3 regions of the Staphylococcus sp. AS1337 genome follow, and region 1 is predicted to be linked to each of the others. Evidence: riboswitches for the same ligand, from Rfam matches in the RefSeq annotation. Region 1 holds a riboswitch; each other region holds the start of a gene.
What was found. Region 1 has a riboswitch for thiamine pyrophosphate ahead of tenA (thiaminase II). Riboswitches for the same ligand answer to the same signal wherever they lie in the genome.
Positions count from the first base shown of each region.

Region 2: it holds a riboswitch for thiamine pyrophosphate, as region 1 does, so the genes downstream of both, ACSUE0_RS10230 (ECF transporter S component) here and tenA (thiaminase II) in region 1, are expected to answer to the same signal.
Region 3: it holds a riboswitch for thiamine pyrophosphate, as region 1 does, so the genes downstream of both, ACSUE0_RS00045 (thiamine phosphate synthase) here and tenA (thiaminase II) in region 1, are expected to answer to the same signal.

Region 1 covers NZ_JBOIHZ010000009.1:67,176-78,570, forward strand. Annotated here, with positions in the region: gene murA (UDP-N-acetylglucosamine 1-carboxyvinyltransferase) at 1-62, shown strand, start outside; gene fabZ (3-hydroxyacyl-ACP dehydratase FabZ) at 120-557, shown strand; gene ACSUE0_RS12565 (YwpF-like family protein) at 607-1,047, opposite strand; gene ACSUE0_RS12570 (single-stranded DNA-binding protein) at 1,238-1,657, shown strand; gene ACSUE0_RS12575 (transglycosylase family protein) at 2,078-2,767, shown strand; TPP riboswitch at 3,031-3,129, shown strand; gene tenA (thiaminase II) at 3,205-3,885, shown strand; gene thiD (bifunctional hydroxymethylpyrimidine kinase/phosphomethylpyrimidine kinase) at 3,887-4,708, shown strand; gene thiM (hydroxyethylthiazole kinase) at 4,701-5,489, shown strand; gene thiE (thiamine phosphate synthase) at 5,492-6,130, shown strand; gene yidC (membrane protein insertase YidC) at 6,218-7,087, shown strand; gene ACSUE0_RS12605 (HD domain-containing protein) at 7,189-7,836, opposite strand; gene cls (cardiolipin synthase) at 7,941-9,425, opposite strand; gene csoR (copper-sensing transcriptional repressor CsoR) at 9,568-9,861, shown strand; gene csoZ (putative copper chaperone CsoZ) at 9,876-10,079, shown strand; gene ACSUE0_RS12625 (Lmo0850 family protein) at 10,288-10,428, shown strand; gene ACSUE0_RS12630 (FtsW/RodA/SpoVE family cell cycle protein) at 10,799-11,395, opposite strand, start outside.
Region 2 covers NZ_JBOIHZ010000006.1:21,840-33,234, reverse strand. Annotated here, with positions in the region: gene ACSUE0_RS10245 (class I SAM-dependent rRNA methyltransferase) at 44-1,213, opposite strand; gene auxA (lipoteichoic acid stability factor AuxA) at 1,527-2,828, opposite strand; gene graF (glycopeptide resistance-associated protein GraF) at 3,071-3,205, shown strand; TPP riboswitch at 3,585-3,686, shown strand; gene ACSUE0_RS10230 (ECF transporter S component) at 3,767-4,342, shown strand; gene ACSUE0_RS10225 (ABC transporter ATP-binding protein) at 4,355-5,764, shown strand; gene ACSUE0_RS10220 (energy-coupling factor transporter transmembrane component T family protein) at 5,757-6,563, shown strand; gene purD (phosphoribosylamine--glycine ligase) at 6,673-7,911, opposite strand; gene purH (bifunctional phosphoribosylaminoimidazolecarboxamide formyltransferase/IMP cyclohydrolase) at 7,932-9,410, opposite strand; gene purN (phosphoribosylglycinamide formyltransferase) at 9,426-9,992, opposite strand; gene purM (phosphoribosylformylglycinamidine cyclo-ligase) at 9,995-11,023, opposite strand; gene purF (amidophosphoribosyltransferase) at 11,016-11,395, opposite strand, start outside.
Region 3 covers NZ_JBOIHZ010000001.1:6,318-17,712, reverse strand. Annotated here, with positions in the region: gene ACSUE0_RS00075 (YhgE/Pip family protein) at 1-428, shown strand, start outside; gene ACSUE0_RS00070 (MarR family winged helix-turn-helix transcriptional regulator) at 451-903, shown strand; gene ACSUE0_RS00065 (DUF4064 domain-containing protein) at 1,221-1,787, shown strand; gene ACSUE0_RS00060 (helix-turn-helix domain-containing protein) at 1,878-2,699, opposite strand; gene ACSUE0_RS00055 (AEC family transporter) at 3,589-4,512, shown strand; gene xylB (xylulokinase) at 4,614-6,101, shown strand; TPP riboswitch at 6,251-6,360, shown strand; gene ACSUE0_RS00045 (thiamine phosphate synthase) at 6,430-7,014, shown strand; gene ACSUE0_RS00040 (NAD(P)/FAD-dependent oxidoreductase) at 7,007-8,119, shown strand; gene thiS (sulfur carrier protein ThiS) at 8,109-8,309, shown strand; gene ACSUE0_RS00030 (thiazole synthase) at 8,311-9,078, shown strand; gene ACSUE0_RS00025 (ThiF family adenylyltransferase) at 9,078-10,076, shown strand; gene nrdD (anaerobic ribonucleoside-triphosphate reductase) at 10,289-11,395, shown strand, end outside.

The sequences.
Region 1 (11,395 bases):
ATGTTGATTTGCATGGTAAGTTAAACGCATTAGGTGCAGATATTAGACGTATAGACAATTAAAATCTTGCTACAATAATTAATGAATTGCAACGAAAGAAGATTTGGAGGAAGAAAACAATGGAAACAATTTTTGATTACAATGAAATAAAAGAAATTATACCACATAGACAACCTTTTTTATTAATCGATCGTGTGGTTGAATATGAAGCAGGTGAACGCTGCGTCGCAATTAAACAAGTTTCTGGTAATGAACCATTTTTCCAAGGCCATTTCCCTGATTACGCTGTTATGCCTGGTGTATTGATAACAGAAGCACTGGCACAAACAGGTGCAGTAGCTATCTTAAATAGTGAAGAAAATAAAGGAAAGTTAGCACTATTTGCAGGTATAGATAAATGTAGATTTAAGAAACAAGTAACTCCTGGTGATACATTAAAACTAGAAGTTGAAATTACTAAAATGCGTGGACCAATTGGTAAAGGTAATGCCAAGGCTACAGTAGATGGTCAATTGGCTTGTAGTTGTGAATTAACGTTTGCCATTCAAGCTAAATAAATAAAAGCCTCAAGGTTTAGGTGTATCATACACCAGCCTTGAGGCTTTTCTATTTTTCTATTTTTTCATCTTTTAGACGTGGTTTCGATTGCATCATTCGATTAAATGATTTTTTTAGTTCTTCGCCAGTTAATCCTTCATCAATTAATTGTTCTAATAAGCTTTCTGCATAAACTTGTCTAAGTGTATAAATATGACATTCAAAAACGACAGAAATAGAATGTTCAAGTTTACTGATATTTTTTATAGTTGCGTCAAAAAGTGCCGGATCATTTGCAGGGCGTGTAATAACCACTCGTATATCTAATAACGTTTCATCTTCCATATACGTTTTCATTGTTTCATAATGAAAATCTGAAATAACAATTTCTAATAACCAGCCAGTACCACTATTTTCTTTATTGATTATAACTCCATCTTCTAATTCGTATTCAGTGACACCACCACTTTCTGATACGATTTGAAATCGAACAGCTTTAAATGATTTCATCGTCCTCACATCCATTTAATAAATTTAAATTCTACAATTATTTCATTTATACAATCATTATAACGTAATTTTAAATAGTAGAGGTGAATTTTGTAGAATTTAGTGTGAATTCACTTTTAAATTCTAGTATTAATGTATTTTGACCTGTGATTTGAAAATGATTAGTATAAAGTTATAAAGGAGGTGACATATGATTAACAACATTGTCATAGTAGGGAGATTAACCAAAGACCCTAAAATTTATGAAAAGGAGGGGAATAAATTAGCTACAATGTGTGTAGCGATAACAAGAAATTATAGAGATAAGGATCAAAATACCATTTGTGATTATCTATATTGTAAGGCAATTGGTAAAATAGCTAATAATATCGAACTATATTTAAATAAAGGATCACTTGTGGGAATTACTGGTCAAATGCAATCAAGAAAATATGAAAAAGAAGGGCAGATGCATTTTATATCAGAACTTTTTATTGAAACGATTAAATTTATGTCTCCGAGAAATAAAGATGAAATTAGTGAATTTCATGAAATATTCCCTATAGATCAAGTTTGTAATTCAACTAAAGAAAAAAGTCTACAAGATAATGAAATATACGAAATTGTATAATACTCCCAATTTAAACCAACCTCAAAATTAACCCACCCAAATCTATATACATTAAATCCTACTATCAATTATACTTCTTCAGGCTATTCCTCTTAATATAAGTAAAAAAGAGGGATAGCTTTTTAAATATAAAGAGTTTTGAGAAATAGGAAAGAAATATAGGCATTAATCATCCAGAATAATCAGATAAATTACAATTACATTACATACTATATAACGATGAAATATTCTGGAAAACCTTCACAGTAGTATTTAAGTAGAAAAAATTAATTTTAAAATATATTTATATGTAATTTAATCGTAAAAAAACTACAGATTTTTTCATTTCTCTGTAACCTACTATGGTTTTATGAATGTTATAGTTGTACTTGCAAATTAATCATAAATAACTTATTTACCTTATAGGAGGACTTTTTTACAATGAAAAAAACAGTAATCGCATCAACTTTAGCAGTAGGACTCGGAGTAACAGGATTTGCAGCAGGAAATTCAGCTGACGCTGCTGAACAAGGTGTAGACAAAGCTCAATTAGCGCAACAAGCACTAACTAATCCAGAATCATTAAACGAAGCACCAGTTCAAGAAGGTGCGTATGACATTAATTTCACATATAATAATACAAATTTTAATTTTTCTTCAGACGGTGAAAACTTTAGCTGGAGCTACGGAGAAGGTTCAAGCGAAGAATCAAACACGTCAGTAGAACAAACTACAGATAATAATGCACAAGAAGAGCAAGCTCAACCAGCTCAAACTGCTACAGAGCAACCAGCACAAGAAGCAGCACCTCAAGAAGAAACAACACAACAACCACAACAAGAAGCAACTTCACAACCTTCTTCTAGTTCAAATGAAGCTTCAGAAGGTTCATCAGGTGTAAATGCACACTTACAACAAATTGCACAACGTGAATCAGGTGGCGATATTCATGCTACAAACCCATCATCAGGTGCTTCAGGTAAGTTCCAATTTTTACAAAGCACATGGGATTCAGTAGCACCAGCTCAATATCAAGGTCAACCAGCTGGTAATGCACCAGAAGCAGTACAAGACGCTGCAGCGCAAAAATTATATGATGAAGTTGGCGCTTCACAATGGGTAACTGCATAATTTAACAGTAACCAAATAAAGTATCTTATTAAAGCCCTCGACATAACTATATGTCGAGGGCTTTTTAGCGTATAGACAACACACTAGTGGAGTGTATAAAGTTAAAGATTAATATAATTTATAAAATAGTCATATTTCTAGGGGATAAATTAATCTAATGAAATCATTTTAACTTAATATAATTTTACCCCTTCGTTTTATATAAACTGTTTTATTGCAATAGGTGATATACTTTGATATGTTTTAGATAAATATAATATATAAAAATCTACTAGGGGAGCCTTTTGGCTGAGATGATTTACATCAGACCCTTACAACCTGATTTGGTTAATACCAACGTAGGAAAGTAGTTTAATTATAGTTAAATTGCTATACCTTTCTATTAATTAACTACATTCCTAGTTGGAATGTAGTTTTTATTTATAGGAGGAAATCATTTGTTATTTTCAGAAACGTTAAAGAAAGAGTCACAAAATATTATAGATGATATTTATAATGATCCATTTATTCAAGAAATGTTGAACGGTAATTTGCCTATTGAGGCAACAAAATTTTATTTACGTGCCGACGCATCGTATCTAAAGGAATTTGCTAATATATATGCATTGCTTATTCCAAAAATGAATAAATTAGAAGACGTGAAATTTTTAGTGGAACAAATTCAGTTTATTGTTGATGGTGAAGTGGCAGCACATGAAATATTAGCTGAATATATTGGAGAAAATTATGATGATATTGTAAGTGAAAAAGTATGGCCACCAAGTGGTGATCATTACATTAAGCATATGTATTTTAATGCGTATGCAAAGGAAAATGCAGCATATACGATTGCTGCTATGGCACCCTGTCCTTATGTTTATCAAGTGATTGCTCAACGTGCTTTAGAAGATAATCAATTAAATAAAGATTCGATATTAGCAAAATGGTTCGATTTTTATAGCACTGAAATGGATGAATTGGTTGATGTATTTGATAAATTATTGAATAAATTAACTGAAGCATGTACTGTGGATGAAAAGCATGAAATAAAAATGTGTTTTTTACAAAGTACAATTCATGAACGTAATTTCTTTAATATGTCATATATCGAAGAAGATTGGTTATATGGAGGGGAATAGAATGAAAAAACCAAAAATTGCTTTAACCATTGCAGGTACTGACCCAACTGGTGGCGCCGGCGTTATGGCAGATTTAAAATCTTTTCATGCTTGTGGCGTGTACGGGATGGCCACTATAACGAGTATTGTAGCTCAAAATACGAAAGGTGTACAACATATACACAATTTAGAAACACAATGGTTATCTGAACAACTTAGCAGTGTTTTTGATGATGAGTTACCACATGCAATTAAAACAGGGATGATTGCATCAAAAGATATGATGAAAGTTATTCAAGAGTATTTAGTAACGTATCCTGATATACCATATGTTATAGATCCAGTTATGCTAGCAAAAAGTGGAGATTCATTGATGGATGATGATGCTAAAAAGGATTTACAAAATATTTTATTACCTTTTGCTACAGTCGCAACGCCTAATTTACCTGAAGCAGAAGAAATCACTGGATTGACGATAGATGATGAAGCGTCTATTTATAAAGCCGGTAAAATTTTTATAAATGAAATTGGTAGTAAAGGTGTAGTGATTAAAGGTGGGCATGCAGAAGATTTAGATAGAGCTAAAGACTACTTATTCACCAAGGATAATGTTTATACCTTTGAAGAGCCACGTTATGAAACGAAACATACACATGGTACAGGATGTACATTTTCAGCGGTAATCACAGCGGAACTAGCCAAAGGTAAATCAATTTATGAAGCGGTAAAAAAAGCCAAAGCCTTTATTTCGTTAAGTATAAAATACACACCTGAAATTGGTCAGGGTAGAGGGCCGGTAAACCATTTTGCATATATGAAGAAAGTAGGTTTAGATGATGAGTAGCTTGAATCTATTAAGGGAAAATAATCCGTTAGTTATTTGTTACACGAATGATGTTGTGAAGAATTTTACAGCCAATGGCTTATTAAGTTTAGGTGCAAGTCCAGCTATGAGCGAAGCACCGGAAGAAGCGGTTGATATGCTTACTTATGCAAATGCACTACTAATAAATATTGGTACACTGACAAAATCAAGAGAAGTAGATATTTTAAAGATTGCTAAAACGGCAAATCAAATAGGGACTCCCGTTGTTTTTGATCCTGTAGCGGTAGGAGCGTCTCAATATAGAAAAGATTTTTGCGCGACTTTCTTGAGAGAAATTGATGTTGCCGTAATCAAAGGTAATGCATCAGAAGTATTAGCATTGATGGATGCGGACACAACAATGAAAGGGACAGATAGTGACCAAGATTTGGATGCAATTACTATTGCTAAAAATGCATATAATCAATTTAATACAGCGATAGCCATAACAGGAGAAAATGATATTGTAATTCAGGACAATAAAATTTATAAATTATCTAATGGGTCACCATTACTTGCAAAAGTAACAGGTGCAGGATGTCTATTGGGTGCAGTTATAGCTAGTTTTTTAAATAAAGATAAAAAAGTGACTACGGAAATGTTGATAGAATCTATTTCAATTTATAATATAGCTTCAGAACATGCTGAACAAAATTCAAAAAATAACGGACCTGGGTCATTTATGATTGAATTACTAAATGCACTTTATCATATTAAATACGATGACTATTTAAAATTGAGTAATAGACAAGAGGTGTAATTATGTTCGATAAAGCTAGTTTGAAAGTTTATTTTATATGCGGCACACAAGACATACCTGAATCAAAATCGATAAAAGAAGTTGTAAAAGAAGCCTTAGAGTCAGGTATCACTATGTTTCAATATAGAGAAAAGGGTAATGGTTCTTTAACTGGGAATGATAAAGTTGAAATGGCACAACAATTATTAGAACTATGTCACTTTTATAATGTACCTTTTATTGTAAATGATGATGTAACATTAGCTGAAAATATAAACGCTGATGGAATTCATGTAGGGCAAAATGATATGAAAGTTACGGAGTTTGCACAAAAATTTAAAAATAAAATTATTGGTTTAAGCATTAGTGATGTTAATGAATACCAGCAATCTGATTTAACTTATGTTGATTATATCGGTGTTGGCCCCATGTATGCTACTAATTCTAAAAAAGATGCAAACTTACCAGTAGGTCCTGAAATGATACCTAAGTTAAGAAGCTATATTGAGGGTTTTCCAATCGTTGCAATAGGTGGAGTTACCGTTAATAATACCAAAGAAATAATCCAAGCTGGAGCAGATGGAGTATCAATCATTTCTGCAATTAGTAAAAGTGATAATATAAGTAAGACAGTGAGACAATTTTTACAAAATGTTGATTAAAGTATAAAAATTTCTTTTTTTGTTTTCTACTTCCCTCCTAATATGATAAAATAAATTCTATGTGAATATATCATTAGAGGTGGAAAAATGAAGAAGAAAGCGCTACTCCCTTTATTATTAGGTGTAATGGTCTTTTTGGCAGGCTGTGACTATTCAAAACCTGGAAATAGAGATGGATTTTTCTATAATACGTTCGTAGAGCCAATGGATAAAGTTATACATTGGTTAGGAACTAGTTTTAATAACGACTATGGTTTAGCTATCATAGTACTTGTATTGGCAATTCGTGTAGTATTATTGCCATTCATGTTATCAAACTATAAAAACAGTCACATGATGCGTGAGAAAATGAAGGTTGCAAAACCAGATATTGATGCTATTCAAGAAAAGGTTAAACGTTCACGTACGCAAGAAGAGAAGATGGCAGCAAACCAAGAAATGATGGAAGTTTATAAAAAATATGATATGAACCCTATGAAGAGCATGCTAGGTTGTTTACCAATCTTAATCCAAATGCCGATTATTATGGGATTATTCTTCGTATTAAAATACCCTTCGAGCGGTGGTTTCACTGAACACCCTAACTTCTTATGGTTTAATTTAGCGAAACCAGATATTTGGATTACAATTATTGCAGGTATTTTATACTTCTTACAAGCATACGTTTCAAGTAAGAGTATGCCAAATGAACAACGTCAAATGGGTTATATGATGATGGTCATTTCACCTATAATGATTGTGTGGATTTCATTGAGTTCTGCATCTGCGTTAGGTTTATATTGGTCAGTCAGTGCGGCATTCTTGATCGTACAAACACAAGTAGCGAATATGTATTATTCAAAACTTGCTAAAAAAGAAGTGGCACCAATGATTGAAGCAATGGAGAAAAATAAAGCAGAATCAACTGCTAAAGGTAAAAACACACAAGTAGTATCTAAGAAGAACAAAAAGAAATAAAATAAGCACCAAGAATTAAAATTATAGATTTAAAAAGAATCCCGAACTGATAATTAACTCAGCTCGGGATTCTTTTCGATTACTTAAAATTGATGATACAACTAGTAATACCATTCATTAAAAAATTGTTCAACAAATTGTTGCATGTATTTATGACGCTGTTGTGCGATTTGTTTTGCAGTTGTTGTGTGCATTAAATCTTTAAGTTTAAATAATTTTTCATAAAAATGTTTAATAGCAGAGGGCGACCATTCGCTATAAAAAGATGCATCGACTTCGTTAATATTCTTAGTATCATGTTCTAACCACATAGGTTCTTTAAAATGACCAGAAAATTGAAAAGTCCTAGCAATACCAATAGCACCAATTGCGTCTAATCTGTCAGCATCCCGTACAATTTGGCCTTCAATAGATAATGTTACATGGTTATTTTGGCCATTTTTATAACTGATATGTTCAATAATGTATAAGATATATTGTAGCTGTTCGGGAGCTAATTGTAAGTTTGTTAGAAAATCTTCCAAGTTTTGTAATGCTTTGTGAGTATTTGTAAGTTTTGTATCAACGGTGTCATGTAACAAGCTTGCTAGTTGGATTGTTAACAAATCACCTACTTGTTCTTGTTCTGAGATGTATGTTGCCATTTTAACAACACGATTAACGTGAGCAATGTCATGCCCTGTCGCATCATGTTTATGAAACTGAGTCATGTACTCATTTGCTTGATTAAGTATGTCTGTATGATTCAAAATAAAATCACCTCTAAAGTTGTATATTGATGAATAAATGTTGCTTTTAAAATAAAGGTCTAAGTAGTTTAGCTCATAAACGTTATCTTAGACCTCAAAGCATACTATAATATTGGAGATAATAATCTAGAAATGCCTTCTTTAAATTTAATCCATAAGCTCCGCTGTTCGTAAATTTCTTTAGTTAATCTATAAGATACTTCTAAATCCTTTTCGAAAGCAAATCTTAATTCTTTAGCTATATGCGTATCATAAATAAAGGCATTTATTTCAAAGTTCAACGTAAAGCTTCGATGGTCCATATTAGTAGTACCTACACTTGCAACTTCATCATCAATCACTAATGTTTTTGAATGTAAGAATCCATTATTATAATGGAATATATTTACACCCGCATCTAATAAAGAAGCAACGTTATTGTATGTCGCCCAATATACAAATGGATGATCAGGTTTATTTGGAATCATAATACTTACATCAACACCACCAAGTGCTGCAATTTTTATTGCGTCTAAAAATGATTGATCTGGAATAAAGTAAGGAGATTGAATATGGATAGATTGTTTTGCTGAAGCAATCATTTTTAAGTAACCATATTTAATTTGTTCCCAGGTTTCATCTGGGCCACTAGATGCTATTTGTACACCTATGGTACCTACTGAATCTACATCTGGGAAATAGCGGTCAGCATATTTTAGATTATCACGTGTAGCTTGTGAGTTCCAATCCAGCATGAAACGTAATTGTAAGGCGTTGACAGCATCGCCAACAATACGTAAGTGTGTGTCTCTCCAATAACCAAATTTTTTCTTCTTGCCTAAATATTCTTCACCCACGTTAAAACCGCCCACATAGCCAATGTGGCCATCAATAATAACAATTTTTCTATGGTTTCGATTATTCATTCTAAGGTTGATAAGTGGTAATTTAGAAGGGAAGAACGCTTCTACTTGGCCACCATTTTTTCTGAAAGATTTAAAATCTTTCAGTGAAAGACCTCTAGACCCCATATCATCATAAAGCATTTTAACTTCAACACCTTGTTCAAGCTTTTGCTCGAGTGCGTTCAGGATACGTTCTCCAAGCGAATCATTTCTAAAAATATAGTATTGAATATGGATATAGTCAGTTGCTTCATCTATATCTTTAAGAAGAGAATCAAATTTTTCTTTGCCATCAGTAAAAATTTTGATTTCATTATCTGTTGTTAAGAAAGCAGCATTATTATATAACAACATTTGAACCATATCTTTAAACTTCACTATTTGATGATTGCCTTTAGAAAAATCATCATTCTTTAAGGCTTCTAGTTGTTCACTTACAATCATTTCAATACCGATTTTATCATCTTCATCCAAGGAGAAGATGTGATCGCGCTGGATTTGTCTTCCAATAAATAGGTAAATAATAAAACCTAAGATGGGTATTAATACAAGGACTAAGAGCCAAGCCCATACCGAACCAGCTGATCTTCGTTCCATAAAAATAATTGTAAACGCAAAGATAAGGTTTAATATAAATGCAGTAATCAAAATAATGTTAATCACTACATTGGTATAATTGAGTGACATTGAAAATATTTCTATCATATTAAACCTCCAAAATACAATTAATTAATTTTTAACTAGTGAAATTCTTAATTATTGTAACATGTTCATACTGTTTTATCACTTGACTAATACCTATTAGGGGTATACGATATGGATGATATATGTAGGAGGTGTTGAGAAAGTGACAGAAATACAAAAAGCGCATCATTCAGACCAAATAAAATCAAATTTGAAATCGAGACTAAATAGAATTGAAGGACAAGTACGAGCGATCAACCGCATGATAGATGAAGATGTTTATTGTGATGACGTACTTACTCAAATTAGAGCGACACGTTCTGCGCTTAATAGTGTAGCAACTAAATTGTTAGACCATCATATGAAAAGTTGCATCATGGATAAAGTGGAAAAAGGTCAACAAGAGGAAGCGATGGAAGAACTGTTAGTAACTTTTCAAAAATTAATGAAGGATTAGATAGGGTGACAAAAATGCAATCAAAAGTAATTCATGTCTCAAGTATTAATTCAGAACAACAACAATATCAAGTAAAACAACAATTAATGAATATTATAGGTGTATACAATGTTGCTATAGATAGTGATAAAGGAGAAATACTTATTAATTTTGAAACACCTGCGAGTTTAAATAATTTAGAAAAAGAAATTTACGATCTAGGATATCAAATATTCTAATAAAGTGAATTATATTACAATTTGAGTTTAAATACCTACAGCATAGTTATAAAATGTAAAATAACGATATAAAACTAAAGTTTAAATGGAATTATACAATTAAAATTACAATTTTTTTGAAGTGATTAAAAAAAATTTAATATAATGTGGTATTTTTCATTCAAAAAGGGTAAGATATAGTAGAAGCTAGAGATATAGGGGTGATGATATGAATAAAGATAACGAAAAAATTCAAAACGTAGTTAAACTATTATCATCATTAGGGGTAAACATAAAGAAAACCAAATCACGATTAGAAGTTATGCATACTCTACCAACTACTGTGAAAACCGCTAACGAATTGAAATAGTCAAGTTACCCAATGAAGCGATTGGAGCCAATGGTTCTAGTCGCTTTTTTATTTTTCACTATATAAAACAAAATTACCTATAATTGATATTTATAATATTTAATCATAAAAGCGCCCCTAGAAGTTAGATTTTTGTCCAACTTTTAGGGGCTCAATATTGTTTAGCGCTAATTGTCATCTATACGGTAAGGTAGTTGAGTAAATTGATAGTTTGTAGTAGTTAACACGTGAGCATTACTTAGGGAAGTATTAAATGACCACTACTTCATAAAAACAATTTTTCAATAGTAATCTACCTCACCGTTCTGTTCGCTATAATTTTTAAATTATATAATTACATAGCATTGTATGGCGACAATATTAATGAAACCTAATTCTTTGATCTAGTTAATGATTTTGTTGTTGAATATTGTTTTGGTTGATGATAAGTAAACGATAATATAACACCGATTCCGCACATTAAACTCCATAACGAACTACCACCGTAACTGATAAACGGTAATGGAATACCTGTTATTGGTAATAACTGAATAGTCATGCCAATGTTTTGTAATACATGGAATAAAACAAGGGTTGCATACCCAATAATAAATAATTTACTGAAGGGTAATTCGAATTTCGTAGCAAGCCTAACTAAATGGAATATAAAGGCTAAGAAAACTAATATTAAAATAACAGAACCAATAAATCCAAATTCTTCACCGATAACAGAAAATATAAAGTCTGTATGATTTTCTGGAATATAAACTTCGCCATGATTAAAGCCTTTACCAAATAGTTGTCCTGAACCAATGGCTTTAAGTGATTCAGTTAAATGATAACCATCACCACTACTATATGTGTAAGGATCAAGCCAAGAATTAATACGCCCCATTTGATAAGTCTTGATACCAAAACTATTTTCAATTAGCGAAGGCTTGTAAATGATTGAAAGAATAATGCTTGATGCTAAGACGATTCCTGCAAT
Region 2 (11,395 bases), on a different contig from region 1:
GTAAATTCATTCACATTAAAAATAATACCCTTTTTTCAAAGTTTTACCTTATTTTCACAAAAATAGCTTTTAGATATTTAGATGGTTTGTAATGAGGATGTGTTTTAAAGTCTTTAGGCAAGCCCATTACATCAACAATTTCATAATCTACATTTTCGGCTTTTAATGTTGTATTCACTACATTTTTAAATGCTTTTAATGAAAATGCACTATTATTTGTACACAATAGTAGTGTACCATCTGGTCCAAGTATATCGAGTGCACCTAAAATTAATTTATCGTAATCTTTTTGTACAGAAAACGTTTTTTTCTTATTTCTAGAAAAACTTGGCGGATCTATAACAATCGTGTCATAAAATAAATCATGACGACGTGCATAATTATAAAAGTCAAATGTATCCATTACATAAATATATTGCGATTTAGGATCAATGCTATTTAACCCAAAATTTTCTTCTGTTAAAGGACGAGAACGGTTTGCTAAATCTACGCTTGTTGTCATTTCAGCCTTTTCTGCTGCAACTACTGAAAATGCACCTGTATAACTAAAAACATTTAACACTTCTTTATCTTCTGCGTATTGATCTTTTAATTTTTTACGTACTTCTTTCTGATCTAAAAAGATGCCAGTCATTGGTCCATCATCTAAGTGAACATTGTAGAAAGTATAGTTTTCTTCAATTACTATTGGGAATTCTGGTGCGTCACCATCAACAAAACCACCTTTAATTTCTGCATCTTTGAAACGCATTTTCTCGTATATTGAAGTGTAAGGAAATACAGCTTTTAAGGCTGATAGTACATTATAACGGAATTTATAAATCCCTTTTGAATACCATTGAATTAAGAAATGACCATCGTAGTTGTCTATTGTCAGACCTCCAACACCATCGCCTTCACCATTAAATACTCTAAAAGCGTTTGTTCCATCGATATTATAAAAATACGTTCTTTCAGATTTTGCTGTTTCAAATAATCTCTCAAAAAATTGCGTGTTAATCACTTCATTTTTATCGTAACTTAAAACCCAGCCAATTCCTTTATGTTGCTTACCGACATATGCAGTAGCAATATATTGTTCCTGGTTATTAACTAAATAAAATAAATCTCCTTCTTTTAAATGATCATGTGAGTAAATATCATCTTCATCTATAAGTGGATATTCATTTAAATACTTTGTTTCTTTACCTCTATTTAATGTGGCAGTTTTCATAAAATTATGTCAGCCTTTCTGCTTTTTATATTTATAATTTTTCTTCGCTTACTCATTCTATCATCTCAACCTTATCGTAACATCAATTATCTTTAAATCACTACATTATTGTTAGTAAAAATTAAAGGCCGAGACAACAAATATTTGTCTCAGCCTTTAAAAATTAATATTGGTAAAACCTGACTAAAATAGAAAGTGCGCTTATCATAAACTTAATTCTTTGATAGTCAACTTTAACGGAGTCAGTCGATATAACCTTATTTATTCATTAAGATCTAATCCTACGCTTTATCCGCTTCAATATTTTAGTAAATTAATATTTACTTGGTTCACGCAATTTCATTACAAAGGCTACAACAATAGCAATTAACATAATTAGTAATATTGGTGTTATGAAAATTGATAGTAATAAGCCATGAACCATAATATTCACGAATTCAGTAAGCAATTTGAAGAATAATAGACTAACCATAAATAATTGTAAATAGTAAAACCTATCTTTTAAGAAATTCGTTAATGTCGTTAATATATAAATAATGATAATAAACATTAAGATTAGCAATGTTATCCACTCAATTACATATTGCGTTTGAGAAATCTCCCAATTGCCAGAAACGAACAATGAATTTCTATTGTTAAATTCAATTAAAGTGAAAAATAATAGTACTGCGCCACAAAATAATTCTACATATGCTGATTTTACCCATTTTGGTATTTTCATCCAATTAGGAATATCATCCTCTTGAATGTCTATTTTATCTTTCCACTTTGTAATGAATTTATCTTTTTTATCTCTTGCTTTTTGAATATCTACACTTCTGCGTGTTTTTCTAGTAAATTCTGTTGTTTTATCTTGTAAGTTTTTCCAAGTTTCTTTCGTTTGATTCGTTACTGTGCCTTTACTTGTTCTTGATAATTCCGGTTCTTCTTCTCCAAGTTCTTGCTTAGTTAATGGAAGGGATCTTCTTAAAAATAAGAAGTTCCAAATTGACATTTGACCTAGTAACCACATAATTATGAAAAATGTGTTCACACTTAAAATATCAATCGGTATAATTTCATCACTATCAATTCTCCCATATAGCACAATTTGCGTAATCAAATAACTAAAACCATAACTGAAAATAATCCAAAGATAATGGTATTTTCTATGATCTGTATTTAACTCGTCCTTATAAACGATGTAACCAATGTGAATTGCAAATGGTATTACGAAAATAATAGCAAAGAAGCTATAAACTTGAGTCATTAATATTAACGTGATAATAAAGAACAATATACCAATAACTAAAAAGAATATTGAAATGTCATAGTCGTATCTTGTTGTTCTAAATAGAGTAAAACCAAGCAAAACAACACCAATACCAAATAAAATGATTATAATGGCACTAAATACTGGGAAATTACCTATATAATTGCTTATCACTCTAATTATTTCACCAAAAAATGCGTTTATAAAATCCCATACATTATGAATATGTAAGTCAATTTTACCCTTGTTATTTAATTTATCAATTAAAGGTAAATTGATTAAAATGATGAGACCTGTGAAAAGCGAAACGATGCCTATAATATAACTATATAATATCTCAGCGTGTTTCTTCAAAAAAGACATACCATTCACCTCAAAAGTTATTATATATTAACATTTAGTTCTTGTCTTTAACAATTTAATAAATAAGTCCATAGTATGATATAAATCGATGTATAGTCAACTTTCCACTTATATCATTCAATTAAACAATAAATTGATTATAACTAAGACTAAAATCTAAATCACTAGTTTTGTTTGATTTTTTTAAGTTGTGGTATATATATTTTATAGAAGTCATATACTTTAAAAGGAGTGTTTAATCTATGAGTAAAGAAGAATTAAACAAAAAAGCCGCAGAACAAGCAAAAGAAGCAGAAGATAAATTAAAAGATAAGAAAGAAACTGCTGAAGATAGTACAGAAGAAACTAAAAAGAATGTCCAAGATTCATTAGACTAAATTTTTCAATAATATAGGTTTCACATGCTTTAAAATATAAATGTAAATCCGACAAGTGAGGCTGGGTCATAATAAATGTCCCAGCCTCACCTTTATTGTAATTTTTCAATGCAATTGCATTAGATATGTATTATATGTGTGAAGACAATATCTTCAGATGTAAATACCATATGTATTGGGATGTAATGCGATTAAGATGGATAGTGGATATAAATAAAATAGCTCACCTCCTTTTTATATGAACAATTTTTAATTTGATTAAAGCGAAATAATTATTAACTTATATAGAAGTAAAGTACATATGTTATATATTAAATTTAATAGGCAGTCTTGACATTATTCCTTAAAAGTCATACATTATAGTTAAATTTAAATTAATCATTCGCACTAGGGGTGTTTTGTGACTGAGATGAGGTATACCCTCAAACCCTTTGAACCTGATCTAGATGAAACTAGCGTAGGAAAGTGTACTAATCACCTATTTTCCAGGTATTTGTATGCCTATATTTTAACGCGCAACTTTCTAGAAGGTTGTGCGTTTTTATATTAGGAGGATTTTTTATGTCAAAAGGATTAAAGCTTTCAGAAATTCTAGTGACTGTGCTAATTGCTGTTGTTTTTGCAATTATTTACAACATTTGGAATTTTGTGTATAAAGCGTTACAAGTTACAGGGTTACATTTTGAAGAATTAACATATGGTGCTTGGTTCATGGCTGCTATCGTCGCATACCTTATTATCCCTAAAGCTGGCATTGCAATATTAGCCGAATTTGCTGCTGGTGCCGGAGAAACTATTGTCATGGGTCGTTTTGATATTGCAACTATGGTCTATGCCTTATTACAAGGTTTAGCATGTGAAATTATATTTGCTATTTTCAGGTATAAATCTCGTTCAGCAATGGTCGCAATGCTCGCTGGTCTCTTAGCCTCTATTTCAACATTGCCTTTAGACTTTGCTTATGGTTATTTAGGTGAAGTTGTAGGTTGGAATCTAGCGTTATATATCGGATTCAGACTTATAAGCGGCATCGTCGTTGCCGGCCTAATTTCCTACTATATAGTAAAAGCATTGGATCAAACGGGAGTAACCAAATTGTTCAGACCTGCCACAGAAAGTGACTATGATAATTTATAAGGAGCAATTACGTTGATAGCTACAAAAAATTTACGATTAAAATATCCAAACGGTAAGAAAAAGATATTTGATCATTTAACACTCCAAATCAAAGAAAACGAAAAAGTATTATTACTAGGACCATCAGGTTCTGGCAAAAGCACTTTATTAAATGTATTAAGTGGTATTGTACCAAATCTTATTGATTTACCTATTAAATATGATGAATTAATTATCGATGATTCCAGTAGTGTTATATTTCAAGATCCAGATAGTCAATTTTGTATGCCTAAAGTTGACGAAGAATTAGCATTTGTTTTAGAAAACCAACAAATCCCTCGTCACGAAATGGATAAACGTATAGATAATGCATTAAAAGCCGTAGATTTAAAAGTTGATAAAAACCAATACATTAATCAGCTAAGTGGCGGTATGAAACAGAAATTAGCAATTGCCGAAACGATATTACAACAGTCGAAAACCTTGTTTTTAGATGAACCTACTGCAATGTTGGATGTTGAATCGACTGCAGAACTATGGGGGGAAATTAAAGCTCTTTGGCAAGATAAAACAGTAATCATTGTCGAACATAAAGTGGATCATATATGGCAACATATGGATCGTGTCATCTTATTAAATTATGAGGGTGACATTATCGCTGACAACACGCCCGATGAAATTTTGAATGAACATGAAGATTTGTTAACAGAGTATGGCGTTTGGCACCCTAATGCATGGCAATATGCTCCATCAACTATGCATTTCAATAGCAGTAGCTCAAAGTTAAACCTTGAATTTGGTAATGTAACCATAAAACGTGGTAAACATAATCTTATTAATATACCTCAATTAAGTGTAGGGACTGGAGAATGGATTACAATTACAGGCACAAATGGCTCTGGAAAAACATCATTACTCGAATCAATGATGCAATTAATTAAATATGAAGGACGTATGTTAGTGAATAATCGTTCTTTCAATAAAATTAAAGTAGCTGCTAAATATATGTATTTAGTTTATCAAAATCCAGAGTTACAATTCATAACTTCTTCCGTTTATGATGAAGTTCATATTCAATATAAAAATAAATTTAATTCTAAACAAGAAGCTGTTGCTCAGACTGAATCAATGTTGGATACACTTAATTTGCTATCCGTAAAATCTCAACATCCTTATGAACTTTCAATAGGTCAAAAGAGACGCTTAAGTGTTGCAATTGCACTAAGTTCATCATCTGAATTCATATTACTTGATGAACCTACATTTGGTCTCGATAGCCATAATACATTTAATTTAATAAAATTATTTCAACAACGTGTAGCTAGTGGTCAGACTATTATTATGGTGACACATGACTCAGAAATCATATCTCGTTACCCAACTCGAAGACTCCATTTATCACATCACGTCATAGAAGAAATGGTTGGTGATGATTATGTTTGATCTTTGGAAGAAACATTATACTTTTGTAGATGATGTAAATATAATTACTAAGTTAGCAATCGCTGTTATTTTATTTTTCTTTGTTATACTTGTTCATCAGTTTGATTTCATGCTCTACATTACATGTTTAATGCTTTTATTTTTATTAGCTTTTAATGGTTTGCAATTAAAAATCACCTTAACTTTTGTTATTTTAACGATGATATTCAGTGTCATATCTGCGTTGTTTATGATTTTTTATGGCGATGGTACGCACACACTATTCCAATTTGGTTTTATCCATATTACTTCAGAGAGTTTATATCGTGGCTTACATTTAGCCATGCGTACAACTACCATTTCATTTTTTGGAATTTTAATTGCTTTCACTTCTCAGATTGTTTTAGTTTTTTACAGTTTAATGCAACACTTAAAAGTAAAACCTAAAGTGGCTTATGCATTTATGGCAGCAATTCGTATGGTTCCATTGATGTTCATTTCATTAATACAACTTAGAAAATCATTAAAAATGCGTTATCAGTTAATTAACGCACAAAATTATCGTGGTTTAAAAAAATTAAAACATTTATTAATACCTTTATTAAGCCAAAACATTCGTAAAGCACATCAGCTTTCTGTAGCAATGGAAAAAAATGGATTTAAAGATGGTCCAAGAACGTATTATTATTATGCACCTTTCTCGTATAAAGATTTTCTATTAATTTTAGTAATAGTTATCATTTTATTGAGTGCTTATTTATTAGCTCAATATATTCCTATTACCGGCATTGAAGATATACGTGTAACAAATATTTATTAAAAAGATTAACCAACTTTTTAAGTAGACATATTATCCAAAAAGAAAAGCGATTGGACAAAACTTAAACCACTTTGTCCAATCGCTTTTTAACTTTATGATAAACTTTCAACTATTTTATCGCTTTATTACTAATATCTTTACGATAGAAAAGCCCATCGCTTTCTACTTTATCGACCGCTTTATATGCATTAAATTTAGCTTCAGCAATATCTTCACCTTCGCCTAATGCTAATATGACACGACCGCCCGAAGTAACATACACATCATTTTCTTTCTTCAAACCACTGATAAAGTAATCGCCATTTAAATTAAAACCTGTTACTTGATGTCCTTTTTCATATTGTCCTGGGTAACCTTTTGAAGCTAACATAACGCCTACAACCGCATTATCTTTCCATTCGAAATTGATAGGCGCTTTTGCTTCTAAATCAATTATATGTTGCATCAAGTCACTTTCCATACGTGTGAGTAGCACTTGTGCTTCAGGGTCACCAAAACGAGCATTAAATTCTATTACTTTTGGACCGTCTGCTGTAATAATCGCTCCTATATAAAGTACACCAAAGAATGAGTACCCTTCTTTGACCATAGCTTGGGCAATTGGCTGAGCAATTTCGTCGTTAGTACGTTTCAAGATTGATTCATCAATATGAGGTACTGGACAATAAGCACCCATACCGCCTGTATTTGGTCCTTTGTCATTATCATATGCACGTTTATGATCTTGCGCAATACAATCAAATGGCACTGCATAGTCACCATTAACCATAGTCATAAGTGAAAATTCTTCGCCTTCAAGGAATTGTTCAAATACAACAACACCATCTTCCTCAGGATATAAAGTTTCTACACCTGCTTGTGCTTCTTCATAATTATTTGCAATAATAACACCTTTACCAGCAGCCAATCCATCTTTCTTTAATACAACAGGATATTCACAAGATGCAATATATTGTAAGGCACTCTGTTTATTAGTAATTTCTTTGTATTCTGCCGTTGGTATTTTATATTTTTCCATTAATTGCTTTGCAAATAGTTTTGAACCTTCTATTTGCGCAGCAGCTTGATTTGGACCAAACACTTTAACATCTGCTGCTTGTAATTTATCTGTTAAACCTTCTGTAAGTGGTTGTTCTGGCCCAATAATTGCCCACGCTATTTCATGTTGTCGTGCAAATGCTACTATTTTTTCATGATCAGTTTCAGCTATTTCCGTATGGATTATTGCTACGTCTGACATTGCATCATTACCTGGAATAGCATGTATTTCATTAACGATTGGTGATTGATTTAACTTATGTGCTAAAATATGTTCTCTACCACCTGCACCAATTACAAGTACTTTCATATAATATATGGCCTCCATTATTAATGTTTAAAGTGTCTAACGCCCGTAGTTACCATAGCAATACCATGTTTGTTTGCCATATCAATAGATGCTTGATCCTTAATTGAACCACCTGGTTGAATAATCGCTTTGATTCCTGACTTGGCAGCTAGCTCGACAGTATCATCCATTGGGAAGAACCCGTCGGAAACCATTACTACATCGTCATTAATTTCAATTGCACGATCAATAGCGATTTGTGCTGAACCAACACGATTCATTTGTCCCGCACCAATGCCCACAGTTTGTTTGGCATTACTTAATATGATTGCATTACTTTTAACTGAAGCAACTACTTTCCATCCTAGTAACATCGCATCCCATTGTGCTTCTGTAGGTCCAACATCAGTTACAACATTCATTGCTTCACGTTTCAAAGCTACATTGTCTTTATCTTGTACTAAGTAACCACCTGAAACTGATACAACTTCTTGTTCACTATTATCAATAGTCATATCAATTTCTAATAATCTAATATTTTTCTTTTGACTTAAAACATCTAAAGCTTCTTGCGTAAATTTTGGTGCAATAATAACTTCTAAGAAAATACCGTGTAATGTTTCAGCTAATGATTTTTCAACTGTTCTATTTAAAGCAACAATACCACCAAAGATAGATTGGCTATCAGCTTCAAAGGCATGTTGATAAGCTTCATCTATTGAATCAGCAACACCAACGCCACAAGGATTCATATGTTTCACAGCAACTGCTGCTGGTTGTTCAAACTGTTTAACAAGTGACAAGGCAGCATCAGCATCTTTAATGTTATTATAACTTAATTGTTTACCGTGTAATTGTTTAGCTCCAGCTAGTGTATGTGATGCATCCGAAGTGCGTACAAAATATGCAGACTGCTGTGGGTTTTCACCATAGCGTAAACTTTCTTTGTTTTCTTTGAAATAATCGACAATCGCTGCATCATATTCATTTGTATGTTCAAATACTTTAATCATTAATGATTTACGATAAGCTTCATCTAATTGGCCTTCTTTTAATCTATTTATGATTTCATTATAATCAGCAGGATGAACTACCGTTGTCACGTGTTTAAAGTTTTTAGCTGCTGCACGCAACATTGTAGGGCCGCCAATATCAATATTTTCAATTGCGTCACCTTCTGTTACATCTGGGTTAGCAACCGTTTCTTTAAACGGGTAAAGATTCACGACGACCATATCTATTAAATCAATATGTTGTTCTTTTAATTGTTCTAAATGTTCAGGTTTATCACGATCTGCTAAAATACCACCATGCACAGATGGATGTAATGTCTTAACTCTGCCATCCATAATTTCTTCAAATTGCGTTAAGTCAGAAATAGATTTTACAGGTACACCCGCTTCAGCAATTGCACGCATCGTTCCACCTGTTGAATATAATTCATAACCATTTTCTATTAGTGATTGCGCAAACGCTACAATCCCTGTTTTATTAGACACACTTAAAATTGCTTTCTTCATTATTACTTGCACCTCTTATTGAATGATTTTTGAAATGACTGCTGGGTATAATTCATGTTCTAATGCTTTTATTCTCTCTTCTAAATCAGCTTTAGTATCGTCCGGGTATATATCACATGTTTTTTGTTCGATAATTTCTCCTGTATCCATCCCACTATCGACATAATGTACCGTTGTACCCGTTATGTCATCCCCACTTGCTAACGCTTGTCCCACCGCATCTTTACCTTTGTACTTAGGTAATAAGGATGGGTGAATATTTAAAATCCTTTTATCATAGGCTCTCAAAATATTTTCGCCAATTAATTTCATATAGCCTGCTAAGACTATCCATTCAACTTTTTCTGAAGTAAGCCACTCTATAATTTTTCGTTCGTAGTCTGCTTTAGAATCAAAGTTTTTCAATTCATTAATATGTACATCTAGATTGTATTTCCTAGCGCGTTCAATACAATATGCACTAACTTGATCTGTATACAATGCTGTCACTTCAATATGAGGAAGATTACCTTGCTCAATTTGTGTCATTATGCTTTCAAAATTACTACCTGACCCTGACGCAAAAATAGCTATTTTGGTCACTTTTATACCCCCGTTAATTGAATTGGTTCTTCGCCTTCAACGATTTCTCCAATTGCATAAGCATTTACATTTTGTTTGTTTAGTATATCTAAAGTTGTTTGTACTTGAGCCTCATCTACTACAATTGTATAACCAATACCCATATTAAATATGTTGTACATTTCTTCAGTTTCAATCTCTCCATGTTGTTGCAACCAATCAAAAATTGGTAATGTTGGGAATTTAGTTACATCTATTTTAGCAGTGACACCCTCGGGTAATGCTCTAGGGATATTTTCATAAAATCCACCACCTGTAATGTGTGTCATAGCATGAATATTAACTGCTTCTTTAACAGCTAATATTGGACTAACATATAATCTCGTTGGTTCTAAAAATGCTTCTAAATATGTTTGTTCATCATTATAGTTAGCTTGTAAATCAATCTTAGATTTTTCGATTAATTTTCTAACTAAGCTATATCCATTTGAATGAATTCCACTAGATTCAAGTCCTATGATAATTTGACCTGGCTTTACTGAAGAACCATCAATATATTCACTCTTTTCAACAGCCCCTACAGCAAATCCTGCCAAGTCATATTCACCTTCGTGATACATATCACCCATCTCTGCAGTTTCTCCACCAATTAAAGCAGTATGCGTTTCTTCACAACCGTCACTTACCCCTTTGACAATTTGTTCGATGACTTCTGGAACAACTTTATGTGTTGCAATATAATCTAAGAAATACAGTGGTTCTGCACCTGTAGTTAAAATATCGTTGACGCACATAGCAACGGCATCAATACCAATTGTGTCATGTTTATCGTGATCTATTGCTAATTTCAGTTTTGTACCTACTCCGTCTGTACCTGAAACAAGTAATGGCTCTTTCATGTTTAATTGTGATAGGTCAAATGTTGCCCCAAAACCACCTAAACCGCCAAGTACTTCTTTACGCATTGTTCTCTTAACGTGACTAGACATACGATTTACTGCTTCATAACCTGCATTAATATCTACACCGGCTTGTTGATATGCTTTAGACATTTAAATTACCCTCTCTATCAAAGAATTGTTTATGATCTGCTATATATGCTTTTTGGCGGTCGCTTAGATGTGCTATATAATCTTCTTCATAGTCATAAAGTCCTGCTGGATAGTCACCAGTAAAACTTTCTACACATAATCCACTGTATGGTGCATCTACTTCAAGCCCGATGGAATCAATCAATCCATCAACTGACAGATAAGCTAAAGAATCTGCACCAATATGTTCGCTTATTTCTTCTGGCGATTTGTTGGCAGAAATAAGTTCAGCTGTTGTCGAAACGTCGATGCCATAAAAGCTCGGGAACATAAACTCAGGCGATGCGATACGTACGTGTACTTCTCTAGCTCCAGCATCTTTCAACATTTGTA
Region 3 (11,395 bases), on a different contig from region 1:
TTTTAATGAGTAGTTGGGCGATATTTGCACTGAATATGTCTATCGATAATATCGGTAAATTTATCTTAGTAGGATTATTGTGGGCTATCGCAGCAATTACCATTACAACATTCTTAAGTCTGTTGCTAGATAGAATCGGACTCTTTATATCAATGGTCTTATTGATACTACAGTTAAGTTCCAGTGAAGGGATGTTCCCAATAGAATTATCTGCACAATTCTTCAGATGGATTCACCCATTCTCACCAATGTCATACGCAATACAAGGTTATAGAGAAGCAATCTTTACTCATGCAGGACATTTTAACTTTGGTTTTGTTGTAGCCTTACTCATTGGTATTATTGTAGTAATGATGATTTTACAATATATAGTAATATTATGGTTTAACAAAAGACAAAGAGTACCATTCTCATTAGAGTTTAAATAAGTGTTATTCGGAGGTGGCTTATTTGGAAAATGTAGATAAGACAATTGAAGAAGCGATTATTAAATTTCAAATAGTAATGTTGCATTTAAATAAAGAAATTGTAGATATCGTTAAAGAGACCGGGTTAAGTAATTTGCTTTCAAGAGAACAAATTGAGGCAATGAGAATTATAAAAACTGAAGGCAAAGTAACGATTAATGAATTAGCTGGTTTACAAAATATTTTTAAAACGGCTGCATCAAAGCGTATAGCGAAATTAGAAGATATGGGCTATGTGCAACGTGCGCATTCAGATAATAAACGTATCAAACTCATTAAATTGAGTGATGAAGGTGAAGCATTTTTGAAGAAAGCAACAGCTGTTATGACAGAAGCAGTGAAAGATCGCCTTGGAAATAAATTTACAGCCGAAGAAGTTCATCATTTCGTAGATCAACTTACACATATTGATAATGCTTTTAGAGAACACAAATAAATTACAAAAAATGGCCCGAGACATACAGTGGTGTTTCGGGTCGTTTTTTATGTAGACATTCTTGTTGAAGATAAATTAATACAATGAAATCATTTTAGGTAAGTAGATTTTCTGTCTGGTTCACTTAATTTTCTGATTCAATATTATTAATAATAAATAATGAGTAACTATAATTAAAAAATATTAATACCTATAAAATATGGACTTAAATATTCGCAATTAGTATAATTAACATTGCAATTAAGTATTTTTTATATTATGTTGGTAAAGATTATTGTCTTAATAAATTTAATTTTATAAACAGGGGGAACATTGTTATGAAAAGAACAACAGAACGCGTACTAACATGGATCGGTATTGCGCTACAATTAATTGCTGTAATACTATTGGCTGTTTTAATTCCGATGTTTGGAAATAGTGAGCTCAAAGATACTTTTATTAATCAAATGATGCAAGAAGAGACTAGCGTTACATATGAAGATGCTAATGCATTCTTTAGTACATTAAGCGGACTTGTAACTGCAGGTTTAGTAATAGGTATTGTAATTTTAATTATTGCATTAATAGCAGCATTCTTAATTGGTAAAAAAGCTAAAATAGCAGGCGTTTTACTAATTATTGCAGGTGTAATTTCTTTATTAGGTAATTGGATTAATGCCGTACTGTGGATTGTTGCTGGTATCATGTTATTAGTGAGAAAGCCAAAAGCGCCTGTTTATAGTAAAGACAATGATGAGGATGTAAATCCATATATTAAAGATGGTTCACAAGTCAACGAACACAATAATTCGTTTGTTTTATCAGAAGAACAAAAAGAAAACGAAAAAGAAGCTATAAAAGATGAATATACAAAATCAGATGAAGAGAACAAATATAAGTATTAAATAGCAAGTGTAATAACATAATTTTAAGCACCAAGTCGGCCTTAATGTATGAGGGACTTGGTGTTTTTTATATATAAAAATTATGTGAAATTATTCATATTTTATTAAATGCAATATTTGTTGTAAATATTCGTATAACTCATGATGCTCAATTTTTTTATTTACTTGATTAATAGGATTTTGATTGATAAATTTTTTGGGTGACATGTGCATTATATTTTTAAAATCACGCAAATAAGTATTGTAAGAACGAAATCCGTATTGTCTCCAGATAGATTCCAAATTACCATGTAATAAAAGTTCCCTCGACAAATTATAAATCTTTACTTTTTTAATATACTTTAATAAAGATATATTCATTTTCTTTGAAAATTCACGTGATAGGTAACTACTGTTTACATAAAATTTCTTTGAAATGTAAGATAAAGTTAAAGGCTCTTTATAATTTGTATTAATATACTCAACTACATTTTTAACCAGTTTACTTGAATATGACATATTCACATATAAATTATCTTTTGAATGATTAAGATAATTAATAAGTTTTATCACTCCAATATCTGCATTGAAAAAATCTTCCTCTAGAATTACTTTTAAAATGTCAATATAAGTTTCAGTTATAACTTTGGGTGGCGGATAATTGTCTGAAGCTCCTTCTCGATATGCTAATGAAAAACGGTGATAGGTTATGTTATTTACAGAAATACAAGAAATTATAGCATGTCTACTAATTATTAAATTTTCTTCGAAGTCATAAACTATAAAAATTTCACCTTGTTGGAAAGTATATGTAGAGGTGAATTTTTGAAAGGAAATTTTACCTTCTATTACTAAATATATATTCGCAAAGTTAGGCGTATTTAGATAGTCGAGTTTGTCATGTTGTTTATAAATAACTAGGTTGTAATTCACTATGTTACCTCCGTCTTTTTATATTGGAATGTAATTCTCGAATTAAATTCAGCTACGAAAGCATATATTATATTGAAAATATTACAGGTAATTTATATTATGGTCAATTATTAAAATATAGATAAATAAAAACTACTTGATAATATAAAATGTTTATTTTAGGTGGGTATTCAACATGACTCTTAAAATATTTTCGTTTAGAAATACTATTATTTTACTATGGTTTTTAGATTTGAATTCACCATAGAAGTTTTGGATACTCATGCTCAATTCATTGAGGGAGTAATATAAATAACCTTTAGATTATCAAGATGTTCATTGCTTATTAAAAAATATTTCTATATAGTCATACGCTTGTATTGTTTTTGATTTATTAAATATAAAGTATTGAATAAACTAAATTGTTTTATTGAGGAAGATGTATAAAAGGTGTAAATTAATATTATAAGGATACTATTTGATTTATTATCTATACTTAAAATTTATTTTTCAAAATATCAAATAATGAGGTGAAGTAAATGTTAATAATGGTTGCAGTTCTTACACCAATATTACTTGTCGGCTTTATCGTGATGTCGATTTTAGAAGAAAAGAAAACCAATAAGAAAAAAGGAAAGAAAAAGTAAGCTTATTACTATAAATTAATAAGCAAAATTTGATTTCCTAATATCGAGACAAGTTGTTTAACGTGAAACATAACTTAACAGTCTTGTGGGTATGCTCCAGTTCTTGCATTGCGTAAAAGAATTTGCAATGAATAGTTTCATACGCAGTTAGCTTTAACGTGAACAATGTGTGATTTATTTTCAAGGGGGATACTTATGTAAATTTCTTATTTTTTCATAAGTACAAAAAGTAAGTGGAATTAGGCAAAGGGGGCAAAATTAAAATGCACGAAATGTTAGTTATTTTAGAGACTGTATTGTTGCCTATTTTTATTATGATTGTAATAGGGTATGTACTGCAGAAAAAATTTACATTAGATTTAAAAACATTGGCAAAGTTAAACATATACATATTTGTACCTGGATTCATATTTGTAAAATTTTATAAGACGAATTTTGAAATAAAGCTATTATTGTACATCGTATTATTCTTTATCATATACATAATTATCCTTTATGGTATTGGTAAGTTATTGGCATATTTTGGTACAAAGGATAAAGGGGAAGCAACAACATTAACGAATAGCGTATTATTTTTTAATTCTGGTAATTACGGCGTCCCGGTAAATGATTTAGTATTTAAAGGAGATCCTTTGGCGATGTCTGTTCAAGTCATTGTGCTTTCCTTACAAAATATTTTCACTTTTTCATATGGTATATTTTCAATACAAGCTGTGCATATTGGGAAACTTAAAGCGATATTAGGTTACTTTAAGATGCCTGTTTTATACGCTTTAATATTCGCGATTGTTTTGAATTATGGTAATGTCGCTATACCTAAGTTTATATGGACACCGGCAAACTATATTGCAGATGCAATGATAGCAATTGCCTTATTATTATTAGGTGCCCAAATTGCTAATATTAAATTTAGCTTTAAATGGTCAAGTTCATATGTGTTTATATTTGTGAGGCTGATTGTCGGCCCGGTAATAGCCCTTGGTATTATCAAACTGATGGGGCTTGAAGGTATCATAGCACAAGCGTTATTTATTACTTCAGCTATGCCTACATCCGTTAATAGTTCTGTTATTGCCCAGGAATATGATAATCATCCAGAACTTGCGGCCGAATTAGTCTTTTTATCAACATTACTGAGTGCGATAACCGTAGTCATCGTCATTTATATGTCGAAAATATTATTCTAACTTCAGTTTCATTATAATGTCATATTATTGGAAATTTGAAAGTTATTTCAATATGATACAGTTGTTGAATATTTAAAATCTAACAAAAGGAATCGATGATATTGAATGAAGCAGTGTTAGGTATAGATGTAGGAACAAGTTCAGTTAAAGTTATAGCCGTGAGTAAAGAAGGAGAAGTTCTAGCTAAGGTTAGCGAAGAGCTTGATATTATACAACTTCAATCTGGATATAATGAACAACAACCAGATGAATGGTTTGAGGCAACAAAGTCATGTATTAGACAAATATTAAGTAACAACGCGTTAAATGATATCTATATTCGTGCCTTATCGTTATCTGGTCAAATGCATAGTTTAGTGGCATTAGATAGCAATAATAAACCGATTCGAAATGCAATATTGTGGAATGATACTCGATCAACACATCAGTGCGCAACAATTGAACAACAATTTGGTAATTATGTGTTATCAAATCCAGTATTAGAAGGCTTTACACTAACGAAATTGCTATGGATAAAAGATAATGAGCCTAATAATTGGAACAAGATAGCAACATTCTTATTACCTAAAGATTATGTGCGGTTTAAGCTTACCGGTAAAATAAATATGGAATATTCAGATGCTTCAAGCACACTATTAATGGATCCAAAACAGAAAAATTGGTCGAAGGCAATTGGCTCACAATTTGGTATTCACGATATTTATCCTTCACTCGTATCATCCGGAGATTTTGTTGGATATGTAGAAAGTAGCCTAGCTAAATCATTAGGATTAAAAGAGGAGGTAGCTGTTTTTGCTGGTGGTGGTGATAATGCATGTGGTGCACTTGGTGCTGGCGTTATCAAATCCAACGATACATTATGCAGTATTGGGACTTCTGGTACGTTATTAACTTGTGAAGAAGGTGAAGGAAAGATGTATCGCCATAATTTGCACTATTTCAATCATGTTGTCGAAGATAAATCATATGTAATGGGTGTGACGCTTGCCGCTGGAGATAGTTTGAATTGGTTAAAAAAGCATGTATTTCCTGACTTAACTTTCAATCAAATTTTAAGTTTAGCAAGTGAATCTACAATTGGCAGTGAAGGATTGTTATTTGCACCTTATCTTTCAGGTGAGCGTACACCACATGGCGATTCCAAAATTAGAGGTAGCTTTATCGGGTTAAGTACTTTACATACAAATGCAGATATAGCTAGATCAGTAATTGAAGGTATTACTTTTTCATTGTATGAAACATTGGTATATTTACGTGGAAAAGGGAAGGACATAACGCATATTACCTCGATTGGCGGAGGTGCGAAGAATGATTTTTGGTTACAATTACAAGCTGATATATTTAATGCGAAAGTCAGTAAATTGAAATATGAGGAAGGGCCTTGCATGGGGGCTGCAATGCTAGCTATTGTCGGTTTGGGTTGGTATGAAAACATAGAAGATATAGTTAATCAATTTATTGTCTATGATAGAACCTTTTTTCCAAATAAAGCTCATCACGAACGCTATGTTGAATATTTTGAAATATATCAAGAAGTCTATCGTCAGACCAGACCTATAACAGCACGTTTGTTAGAGTTGTCTTTATAAGTGGGAAATTGCATAATAATGTCAGCTAACATTAGAAACATTTGCTACCAATGTCAAAGTGATACTTGAAAAGTAAATCATTATAAGTTAGATTGTAAGTAATCGTTAAAACATGTGAAATGAACATTTAATTTGAAAATTTAATAGATAGAAACCACTGGAAGTGCCTTTGATAAAGGCTGAGACCGAAGTAATAACTGAGGGATTCCTAGAACCTGATCCAGTTCGCACTGGCGTAGGAAAGTGGCGTTTTCTATGATAGAAGTAATCATATAACGTTATTTTTCCACCAGGGAAAATAACGTTTTTTTATTTTGGGGTGAATATATTGTTTATTGCTATTACACCATATCAAGATTTGTCTAAATCACATATTAAGCATTACTGTAAAATCGAAGGTGTTATTGATTACTTATTAATAAGAGTGCCAATGAATACTGAAGAACTAATTCAGTGGGTTCATGAATTACTAAAAAATGAGTTTCCTAAGGATAAGATTATTATTCATAGCGATATCAACGTAATCATACGATGTGACTTGTCGGCAATTCATTTTAGAGAAAGTGACCGTTCTATTGTGGAAATACAAACTCGTTATCCTAATTTACAAGTGAGTATGTCTACGCATCGTAAAGATGCTATTGCTAACGCTAAATATTTAGGGCTAGATTTTGTGTTGTTCGGACACGTATTTGAAACACCTTCTAAACCTAAACAAAAGCCTAGAGCAAAGACGGAAGTTGAAGAAGCGCTACAAATTGATATTCCGATTATTGCAATTGGAGGTATTAATCAACATACTTTATCTTCTTTACCTAATGGATTTTCAGGAATAGCCGGGATTTCTATTTTTAATAAATACTCGAAACAAAAACTCATGAATATGAAGGAAGTGTGGGAGGAACATGTATGATGTCATTATTATTGGTTCAGGAGTCATGGGCATGTCAATAGCACGTGGGTTAAGTCAGTCCTTTGCGAATATAGCTGTGATAGATAGAGACGAAGCAGGTAAGCATGCATCTTATAAAGCAGGTGGGATGTTAGGCGCGCAAAATGAATTTACCGAAAACAGTGCTTTATTTAGTTTGGCAACAACTTCTCAAAAGATGTTCAAACCTCTAAGAGACAGTTTGTTTGAAGAGGTTGGCGTGGATATTGAGTATTTAAATAGTGGATTAATAAAATTGGCTACGAATCATTATGATAATAAAAAAATCGAACAACAATATCAATTCTTGAGACAACATTTTACATCTGTAGAACATCTTAGCCCGACTGATGTTCAGCATATGTCCAACGGGGTCATTACTTCAAAACACACAAATGGTATTTATATGGCTGAAGATAATCAAATTAATGCAAACCGCTATACCAAAGCGTTGTTGAAGTCGCTATCATATCGACATATAGATAGAATATACCAAACAACTGTAACCCATATTGAAGCCGAAAAAGGCGGCTACCGTGTGGAGACACAAAGTGGAACTTATTATACTGAAAAGTTAATTGTCACGGGTGGTGCTTGGACAAGCACACTTTTACCGCAATATTTACCTTGTGAAGCGGTTAGTGGTGTAAAGGGAGAAGTACTATTGATAGAACAACCCGATTTGAATTTGGGCGTTACCATGTTCCTGACAAATGGTTGCTATGTCGTCCCTAAATTAAAGAATAGATATTTAGTCGGTGCAACAAGTTACTTTGATGACTACTCAGTTGGGGTGTCTAATGCAGGGAAATCATGGCTTAAGTCACAAGCTTTGCGCTATATACCTGATTTGAAAAATGGAAAAATCATAAACCAATGGTCAGGTATACGACCTTATTGTCAAAATGAACAGCCTATTATGGATGAAGTGGATAAAGACTTATTTGTCATTACTGGCCATTATCGCAATGGAATTCTACTATCACCTTTAATAGGCGAGTTGATGAGTCAATGGGTTATTAATGGCCATAGGCCAAAACAATTATATGATTTTCAGATTAGGAGAGGTGAAAGAAATGAAATGTAAGATTAATGGCGATGTATTTAACTTTGAACAACCAATTAATATACAAGAAATAATTCAATCATTAGGACTGGATGAAACACGTATTATTGTAGAGCATAATGAGACACTAATTAAACGTGAACAATTTGCAACAAGGTTAGTCAATGATGAGGATAAATTAGAATTACTAGAATTTGTAGGAGGCGGATAATATGTTTAAAATAGGAAATTTCACATTAAATTCAAGGTTGTTGTTGGGGACAGGTAAATTTGAAAGTGAGCAAATACAGACAGAATCAATTCAAGCTTCAGAAACTGAAGTATTAACATTTGCTGTCAGAAGAATGAATTTATATGACAAAAATTTACCTAACCCATTGGCCAAAGTAGATTTATCAAAATTTGTTACTTTCCCTAATACTGCAGGTGCTAAAAATGCTAGTGAAGCTGTAAGGATTGCCGAAATAGCAAATCATGCAGGAGTCTGTGACATGATTAAAGTAGAGGTCATTGGTGATGACGAAACATTATTGCCAGACCCATTAGAAACATATGAAGCATGTAAAGTGTTGTTGGAAAAAGGTTATACGGTCTGTCCATATATTTCAAATGATGTCGTATTAGCTAAGCGCTTAGAATCACTTGGTGTACACGCGATAATGCCACTTGCATCACCTATAGGGACAGGTAGAGGTATTAACAACCCATTAAATTTACGCTATATCATAGAACGCACAAATGTGCCCATCATAGTTGATGCGGGTATTGGTTCCCCTAAAGATGCTTGTCATGCGATGGAATTAGGTGCTGATGGTATTTTACTTAATACGGCAATATCAAGTGCAGCGGATCCTGTGAAAATGGCAGAAGCAATGAATAAAGGGATTACTGCCGGAAGATTGAGTTATGAAGCAGGAAGAATACCTGTGAAGTATACGGCACAAGCATCGAGTCCAACTAAAGGTATTGGATTCTTATGATAGAACGGTACAATCGACAGGTAAGATATCATCAGTTTGGTGAGCAAGGTCAAAGCCAACTTCAAAAAACTCATGTCATGATTATGGGTGCAGGTGCACTTGGTAGTCACAGTGCAGAAATGTTAGTAAGGATGGGGGTAGGATCACTTACTGTAATCGATATGGATATTGTTGAATTATCCAATTTACATAGACAGGCGTTATATGATGAGTTGGATGCGGAACAAATGTTACCTAAAGTTGAAGCATTAAAGCATAAGTTGAATCAAATCAATAGCAACGTACAAGTAACAACAATAGATCGAGAAATAACAAATTTAAATATAGAAAATCTATTAACGGCATATCATCCGGATATTGTTATAGATGGTATGGACCATTTTAAAATAAGATATTTAATCAATGAATCTTGTAATAAGCAAAGTATACCTTGGATTTATGGTGCTGCAGTTGGTAGTAAAGGTACTGTTTATGGTATCGATAATCAAGGACCATGTTTGAAATGTCTACTTGAAACAATGCCAAGTACTGGTGAAAGTTGTGCAATAAATGGTGTGCTACCACCAGTGATTTATCAAGTAGCTAGTATGCAAATTTCCGAGCTAATGAGATGGGTCTCTGGCGAAGCATTTTCAAAAAAACTTATAACTATAGATTGTTTTAATATGCAATATAAGTCAATGGATATTAGTGCTTTAACACAAAGTGATTGTAATGTTTGTGTGAAGCATGAGTATGAATTATTAAATGATAAATACGACACCAAGATAGAGAAGCAATGCGGAGATATGTTCTTGTTACGCTTTAACGCCGACATTTTTAACCATATTGATTATTTACCAGTTACTGTGAAAAAAACTAATGACTTTGTGAAACTATTGGCGTATGAGGCTCATGAAATCACACTGTTCAAAGATGGAAGAATGCATGTCTATGGTACTGAAAATGAGGAGGAAGCTAAGAAAATTTATAGAGAAATTGTAAAGAGTTTGAGTTGAATATAAAATAATTTAAAACACTGATTAGACAATAGGATGATTAACTATTGTGTAGTCAGTGTTTTTTATATTTTTAGATTGTTAATATAGATGTTTTGAAAATGTAATTAAAGTTCACAAATACTTTGAAAAGATTTTACAAATTTGTGAACTGCTTATTTATACATTGAAACACTATATATTGTGTTATAAATTTAAATAAAACACAACATATAGAAAAGAGGGGTAAAATGAATAAACTCGAACAAGATTTAAAGAATTTAATAACTAAAGATCCTACAGTGATAAATGAAAATGCCAATAAGGATAGCGCTACATTTTCGACGATGAGAGATTTAACAGCCGGTGTAGTATCTAAATCATATGCGTTAAATCATTTATTACCAGAACATATCGCAACAGCTCATAAAGAAGGGGACATACATTTTCATGATTTAGATTATCATCCATTTCAACCGCTTACGAATTGTTGCTTAATAGATGCAGAAAGTATGCTCAAGAATGGTTTTCAAATTGGTAACGCAACTGTGACTTCACCTAAATCAATTCAAACAGCTTCTGCCCAACTTGTACAAATCATTGCCAATGTTTCTAGTAGCCAATATGGAGGGTGTACAATTGATCGGGTTGATGAATTACTGAGCCATTACGTTCAATATAATGAAGCTAAGCATCGAGAATTGGCTGAAAAATTTGTGACACCACAAGACATAGAAACTTATGTTGATTATCGAGTTTCACAAGATATCGAAGATGCTATAGAAAGTTTAGAATATGAAATTAACACATTGTATACATCAAATGGTCAAACACCTTTTGTAACATTAGGATTTGGATTAGGAACAGATACATATAGCCGTAAAATCCAACAAGCAATTCTTAACACTAGAATCAAAGGTTTGGGTAAAGATCGTATTACTGCCATCTTCCCAAAACTTGTATTTTCAATTAAAAAAGGTGTGAATTTTAGTTCGAAAGATCCGAATTATGATATAAAACAATTAGCATTAGAGTGCTCTACTAAAAGAATGTATCCTGATATTTTGAATTATGATAAAACGGTCGAAATATTAGGTGATTTTAAAGCTCCGATGGGTTGTCGTTCATTTTTGCCAGCTTGGAAGAACGAAATTGGAGAATTTGAGAATAATGGAAGATGTAATTTAGGTGTTGTGACATTAAATGTGCCTAGAATAGCAATTGAATCTAATGATGACATTGAAATGTTTTGGAAGATATTCCATGAACGAATGGCACTAATGCATGATGCTCTCGTCTATCGAATTCAACGCATTTCCGAAGTAACACCTAATAATGCA